Hymenobacter tibetensis: one gene and its partner. Each later gene encodes a partner of the first gene's protein in a complex. Links are inferred from orthologs where the notes say so. Each region holds a gene or a part of one and is shown on either strand. Other genes may lie near its edges.

Region 1 (3,539 bases):
TCAAAAATAGCTTGAATTTCCACGGTTTCTCCTTCGAAGGCCGGTGCGTGGTGTTCCACCAAGAGCATCGTGCCAATGCCGGCCTCTCCTTCTTCCAGCATCAGGTCCACAAACTGCCGACTGCTCCACTCCAGCGCCTGCCCCAACGCAAACGTGCTCAGCACCGGATGAATCAGCTTTCCGTTGAGTACGGCAAAATCCTGCGCTGTAACTACAAACGAGTACGTCTGAACATCCCCAGGCTGGAAAAGCAATTTCATGGTTTGAATAAGGTAGACAGATAGTAAGGTAGTTGTTGGCAGCCTTGGCCAACGTCAACGTAGAGTTGGCACTTAAAAAATAGCAAATGAAGTAAGCACATTTTATTTTATGTCGTATGTTTACGTCATACATCATTGCTATATGACCTACGCCAAAACCGCAGTCTTTACTGACGAGCAACAGCAACTTGCTCGCGTGGCAAAGGCCCTTGCACACCCGGCTCGGGTGGCCATCATTCAACTACTGGCTTCCAAGAAAACTTGCATTTCCGGTGACATTGCGGCCGAGTTGCCTCTCTCTCGCACGACGGTTTCACAGCATTTGCAAGAGTTGAAAGCCCTAGGATTGATTCGGGGCGAAATTGATGGACTTACCGTCTGCTACTGCCTCAACACCGAGTTGCTTCGCCAAGTGCAGCAGCAATTCAGTGCCTTTTTCACCGAGGCCATGGCTGTTGAAGCCTGCTCGCCTGGTACTACTTGCTGCTAATTCGTTTTCCTACCCTACGTCTCTTTACTTATGGAACCTGCTGTTTTCCCCCGGATGCACGTCTCGCTGTACGTCTCCGACCTAACCGCCACAGTTAATTTCTACACTGCTTTCTTTGGCCAGCCCGCTGCCAAAATCCGCCGCGGCTACGCCAAATACGTGTTGGATAAGCCTTCCTTAATTATCTCTTTCGTCGAGAATCCGGAACGCGTGGCAAGCAACTTCGGGCACCTTGGCTTTCAGGTGGAGACTGTGGAAGAAATGGAGCAACGATTGGCTGTTGCGCACAAGTTCGGCTTGGTTGCTCGAGAAGAAATGGGTACTAGCTGCTGCTACGCCAAACAAGACAAATTCTGGGTCAACGACCCCGACGGTGTGGAATGGGAAGTATATTACTTCCACGCCGATGCCGAGTTCAATGACCCACGCTATCAGCAAGAGTACGACCAAGCCGACGCAAGCAACACCCAATGCTGCATTGCCCCAACCGCCAAGGCGCAACCAGCTACACTAAACGTACTAGATACTGCGCCAATGGCTTTTCCGCTAACAGCGGCTACTCCGGTTATAGCGCCTGCCACTGCGTGTGCTCCTGGCGGCGGATGCTGCTAGCTGAGTTTCACATTTTTCAGGTAATCACTGGCCGGATTAGCGCGGCTGGCAGGGTGGTACTCTTGTAGCCACGTCTGGCTACTCGCATAGCTTTAGTTTTCAAGTCGATGTCCACTACCTCAAATATCCTGGTGCTCTGCACCGGTAATTCCTGTCGTAGCCAATTGCTACACGGCTACCTCCAGCAACAACTCGCAGGCCGGGCTACCGTGTACAGCGCAGGGGTGGAAGTCCATGGCCTCAACCCCAGGGCAGTACAGGTGATGGCCGAGGATGGCGTGAATATCTCTCACCACACCAGCAACCACGTAGACGAGTACTCGGCTGTACCGTTTGATTTCGTGCTCACTGTCTGTGACCACGCCAACGAAGTGTGCCCCGCCTTTCCTTCATCCGCGCAAAAACTGCATCACAACTTCCCCGACCCCGCCAAAGCAACGGGCACTGAAGAAGAAGTGATGCAGGAATTCCGCTCAGTCCGCGACCAGGTGAAAGACTATGCTCGTGACTTTGTACGGGCGCAATTTGCCACCACCTAACCGAATTGAAACACCCTCCGGCTTCTCCCTTCTTGTCAGTGCTCTGGCCCAGACCGGCTACTATTCATTGGCCGGTTCAGACCTATGCTACGAACCAGAAGTTAGTTTTAGCCGTGGGTCGGAGCTAACGAGTTGATTGGCGAAGTCGCCGGCTTGGTATTGAAACTGCGCCGTCATGGCCACCATGCCCGCGTTGTCGGTGCAGAACTGGAAGTCGGGAATAAACACTTGCCAGTTTTGGCTGGCCGCTTCATCGTGCAGGGCCTGGCGTAGGCCGGAGTTAGCAGCCACCCCACCGGCTAAGGCTATCTGGGTGAGGTGATGGTCGGCGGCGGCGCGACGAAGCTGCCGCAGCAACGTTTGAATGATGGTATACTGGATGCTGGCGCAGAGGTCGGGCAGGTTGTCTTGGATGAACGCAGGGTCTTTGGCCGTTTGCTGGCGCAGGAAATACATAACGGCCGTTTTCAAGCCGCTGAAGCTGAAATCGTAGCCCGGCATGGTCCCGATGGGAAACGGAAAGCGCGTGGGGTTGCCCTGACGGGCCAGCTTGTCGAGGTGCGGCCCGCCGGGATACGGCAGACCGAGAAGCTTCGCCGTTTTGTCGAACGCTTCTCCCGCGGCATCGTCAATAGTTTGGCCGATGATTTCCATATCCAGCGCGCCGCGCACAATCACCAGTTGGGTATGCCCCCCACTGACCGTCAGACACAGAAACGGAAATTCGGGTCGCGGTTCCTCAATGAAATGCGCCAGGATATGCGCCCGCATGTGATTGACGGCGATGAGTGGCTTGCCCAGGGCCAGAGCAAAGGTTTTGGCAAACATGCCGCCTACCAGCAAGGAACCGAGCAAGCCTGGCCCCTGCGTAAAGGCCACGGCATCCAGGTCTTGCTTAGCAACGCCGGCTTTGTGCAACGCAGCCGTCACAACTGGAATCAGATGTTGCTGGTGGGCACGCGAGGCTAATTCGGGCACCACACCGCCGTATTGCTCGTGGACTTGCTGCGTGGCCACCACGTTGGAGCGGATTTCACCGTCTACCATGACGGCAGCGGAAGTATCGTCGCAAGAGGATTCGATGGCGAGAATGGTAGGCATACAGAGAAAAGTAAATTGAAGCAGGCACTGGAGGCACTACTCGTTGCAAAGGCGGTTTGCGCGGCAAGTTGTAATCAGAACAGACAACGGCTAAATGTTGTAGCAGCGGCTACTCACTTTCTATTTCTATTTTCTCGAACAGCTCGGCATAGAGTGGGCGCAACGTCTCACCGACGCTGCTCAACAGTTTGGGGTATTTGTGTACGGGGCCAAAAATGGCATGCAGCACCGATTCCCACAGGTAATCTGCCACTTCCTCGCCGTCCTCGTTTTCAAGATAGTCTACTAGATACTGCGCGAAAGTAGCTTTGAAAGTTAGCAGCATTGTTAGTTTCTCCGCGTCCTGAAATTGCTCGGCAAACAACTTATAGTGCTTATGCTCCTGCGTCGATAACAGGCAGCTCATGAAAACAGGCAGGCTTTCCTGAGTAATGACAAATTTCTCGACGAAGGCGGGTGTGAATTTCACTTGTATTTCCTGGTGTTCTTTGTCCACGGTCTTCATGTACTGCTTCACCAACCCGAAGTACGCGTCGC
Region 2 (3,188 bases), 290 kb from region 1 along the record:
GATTCAACTACTCCCCCAGTAAGAAAGTGGGCTGGCGCTCTTGTGCAGGCCTAATTCGCCAGAAATAGTGCGGGAAGGAACTTGTAACCAGCAATTGAGAGAGGGTTATCCTATGTGCTAGTTATGACTGGACAATGTCCAGCCTGCTTGTTTAAGTGCAAGTTATGTGGTATATTTCTAAAATATCCCACATAGCGCGCTCCCAATGAAAGCCTGTCTTATCATGTTTAGCGGATTGCTCTTGTCTTTATCGGCATCGGTATCTGCTCAGACAATGCCTGCCATTTACCTCAACGACCAGAACGTAGAGGCAGTGCCCGACAGTGCTACCCATTACCGATTGATAGACCACAAAAACGAGTTACTGGGCACGTATGCAATGCGTGAATACTCGCTCTCTGGTACGCTGCTGTTACGTGGTACCTTGTCTTCTATTGACCCCTTGATTCGCTCGGGGGTACTAACCTGGTACCATCCCAACGGCAGCAAAGCCGCCCAGGTACACTACCGTTCCGACGAAGCCGACGGTATCTATGTGGCCTGGTACGAAGACGGCCGCGTGAGTCAACGTGGCGAGTATGCACAAGGGCAGCGCGTAGGATCCTGGATTAGTGTGCACCGCAACGGGCAGAAACGCTCGAAGGGCACCTACACGATGGGGCAGCCTACTGGCGAGTGGCGCTATTATTACGATACCGGTCAGCTAAGCGCCATCGAACTGTTGAGCAGGGAAAAAGGGCCTGCCCTGGCCTTTTTCAACGAAGATGCATCACCATATGTAGGGCGGTTGCGGAAACGCCAGCTACCCCAGTTTCCGGGCGGTGAGGAGGCCCTGCTCAACTTTGTGGCGCACAATACCATCTACCCCAAGAACACCCGCCGCAAAGGCATTACTGGTAAGGTATATGTGCGCTATACAGTGGGCGAGGACGGTAGAGTAGGACAAGTAGCAGTAGTGCGCGGGCTAGCCCCAGAAGCCGACCAGGAAGCACGGCGCGTGGTAGCCAGCTTGCCCGTTTTCGAACCTGGCCGTGAGTACAACGTGCCTACTGCTATGACGTTTACTGTGCCCATCCATTTCGCGCCTAATTTCTCCTTGCTCAGCGGTATCCGTCCGCCACAAGTACCACCTACCGAGGCCCAAGCGGCTAACCCTGACGAGCTATACTGAGTGGTAATGGGCGCGGTAGCTTATGAATGCGCAACTGGCGCTGTGGCCAGTTAGGGAGGCACCAGCTAATAGGCTTCCCTGCATAACAGATTTGCTATAAACCAACAAAGCTCCCCCTTCCATAGAAGGGGGAGCTTTGTACTATAGCGCAGTGCACCGCCTAATTAAGCAGTTACTTGAGCATCAAGTTTCTGAGCCAATACGTGCTTTGGAACTGCACCTACTTGCTTGTCAACAACTTGGCCATTTTTGAACACGAGCAGCGTCGGGATGCTGCGGATGCCGAACTTGGCAGAGGTTTGTGGATTGGCGTCTACGTCAACTTTACCAATTACCACTTTGCCTTCATATTCACCAGCCAGCTCTTCTACAACAGGACCTACCATGCGGCAAGGGCCACACCATTCGGCCCAAAAGTCCACAAGCACAGGCTTATCGGAGTTGATTATTTCGTCGAAGTTAGCATCGGTAATTTCGATGGCTTTGTGTCCCATGTTAAAAGGGGTTAGTTGAAATGTGTGTGCTATTTACGGTCAAGCGGGCCGCAAGGTAGCGGATTGCGATTCAACAAGTCCCGGGCCGGAAAGTTCAGTTCGGACAGGTTGGCAGATTGTTTCTAGCAGGCGAAGAAGCACCCAACGCTACATTTCGCGCTTAAACTGCTTGTTGGGAGCTTGAAATTTATTGTTTGTTGGCCACAAATTGAAAGTCGCGCGCTTCATTTTGGGCTCGGCTACGGAGTTTGTAAAACACGTAGAGGTTGAAGAAGTGCATGCCTCCCAAAATCAAAATGATGGTGCCAAGCTTGATGCTAAGCGTTTCCACGGTTTGCTGATAGCTATTCACTGGGTCGTCGGAGCGGAGGGTGAGCGTGGCGTACCCGATGTTGATCAAGTAAAAGCCAGTGAGGAGTAATTTATTCACGGAGTCGGCCAGCGGCTCGTTGCCGTGGAATATATCGACCAAAAAAGTACGGCCGTTTGTGAAGAGCGTACGCGCAACCCACACCGTGAGCAGCACTGTAACCGGCAAATAAACGCCGTAGACCAACAAAAGGTAGTTCATGGGAAATGAAGAAAAAGAGTGAAAAAAGATAAACAAGCGCGAAAATCTCAAAGCAGGTTGTCCACTGCCTGCGCACACGTAGGGTAGTGGAAAGTGAAGCCGAGGTTTAGCAGCCGTTGGGGCACCACCTTGCGGCTTTTCAGAATTAATTCCGTTTCGGTTCGTAGCAGAAAGGCTCCTATTTCCAGCAGCCACACGGGTTGTGGCAAGCGGAATGCAGGACGGAGCGTGCGAGCCAGCAATGCATTGAACTCCCGGTTTGTCAGTGGCGTAGGAGCACAGACGTTGAAGACGCCTTCTTGGCCAGTGGCCGTCAGCAGAAATTCCACTGCGCGACAGAAATCTAGGATGTGTAGCCAGCTAATCCATTGGCTACCGCTGCCCTGCGGCGTACACAGACCGCGCTTCGCCAGTTTTGCCATCACCGGAAACGCGCCGCCATCAGCACCCAGCACAATAGAGGTTCGGAGTGCCACTCGCCGTGTTCTGGGCAAGTCAACGTCCCATAGCGCCGCTTCCCATGCCCGCGCTACTCCTGCTGAAAAGTCAGTGCCATTTGTGTCACTGGTTTCCGTGTTAGCGGGCTGTGCGCCAGTTGTATGGGAGTAGATGGTAGCAGTAGATGCATTTAGCCACACTTGTGGGGGATTCTGACAAGCGGCTATTGCCTCCCCCAGAATATGAGTGCTATCGACGCGGCTGTTGCTTATCTCGCGTTTGTTGGCCTCCGTGTAACGACAATCCACGGTACGGCCTGCCATATTAAGTAAGGCAGCTGCGCCTTCCAGCTCTGCCGCCCAAGCGCCAAGCGTCTGCGCATCCCATTGCACATGGTTGGGAGCCGTTGTGTTCTGCCTCCCAATCGTTACAATTCGGTAGCCTGCTTTCTTGAAGTACGCAGCTAAATGCTTGCCCAGAAATCCGTTGCCGCCGGCAATAACAAGTTTCGGTT

What was found. Proteins that work in one complex are often made in the same cells at the same time.
Region 2: the proteins of MTX78_RS17005 (region 1) and trxA are in contact, whole or in part, in an NMR structure (PDB 2IPA), measured with the Bacillus subtilis proteins. The link is inferred for Hymenobacter tibetensis from one-to-one orthologs.

What each region holds. Positions count from the first base shown.
Region 1 is NZ_CP094669.1:4,237,456-4,240,994, forward strand. Bases 311-3,185 are described here. They hold MTX78_RS17005 (arsenate reductase ArsC), read left to right. Parts: upstream 311-1,469; coding sequence 1,470-1,901; downstream 1,902-3,185. Other genes in these bases: MTX78_RS16995 (ArsR/SmtB family transcription factor), read left to right, coding at 403-750; MTX78_RS17000 (ArsI/CadI family heavy metal resistance metalloenzyme), read left to right, coding at 781-1,362; tsaD (tRNA (adenosine(37)-N6)-threonylcarbamoyltransferase complex transferase subunit TsaD), read right to left, coding at 1,989-3,002; MTX78_RS17015 (DUF6138 family protein), read right to left, coding at 3,112-3,185. In the rest of the region: MTX78_RS16990 (thioesterase family protein), read right to left, coding at 1-260; more of MTX78_RS17015, read right to left, coding at 3,186-3,539. UniProt on the Bacillus subtilis protein: Catalyzes the reduction of arsenate [As(V)] to arsenite [As(III)]. In vitro, can dephosphorylate para-nitrophenyl phosphate (pNPP).
Region 2 is NZ_CP094669.1:4,530,487-4,533,674, reverse strand. What follows is about bases 1-2,856. They hold trxA (thioredoxin), read right to left. Parts: upstream 1,666-2,856; coding sequence 1,336-1,665; downstream 1-1,335. Other genes in these bases: MTX78_RS18145 (TIGR01777 family oxidoreductase), read right to left, coding at 2,284-2,856; MTX78_RS18150 (hypothetical protein), read right to left, coding at 1,853-2,236; MTX78_RS18160 (energy transducer TonB), read left to right, coding at 275-1,171; MTX78_RS18165 (AsnC family transcriptional regulator), read left to right, coding at 1-22. Outside these bases: more of MTX78_RS18145, read right to left, coding at 2,857-3,188. UniProt on the Bacillus subtilis protein: Participates in various redox reactions through the reversible oxidation of its active center dithiol to a disulfide and catalyzes dithiol-disulfide exchange reactions.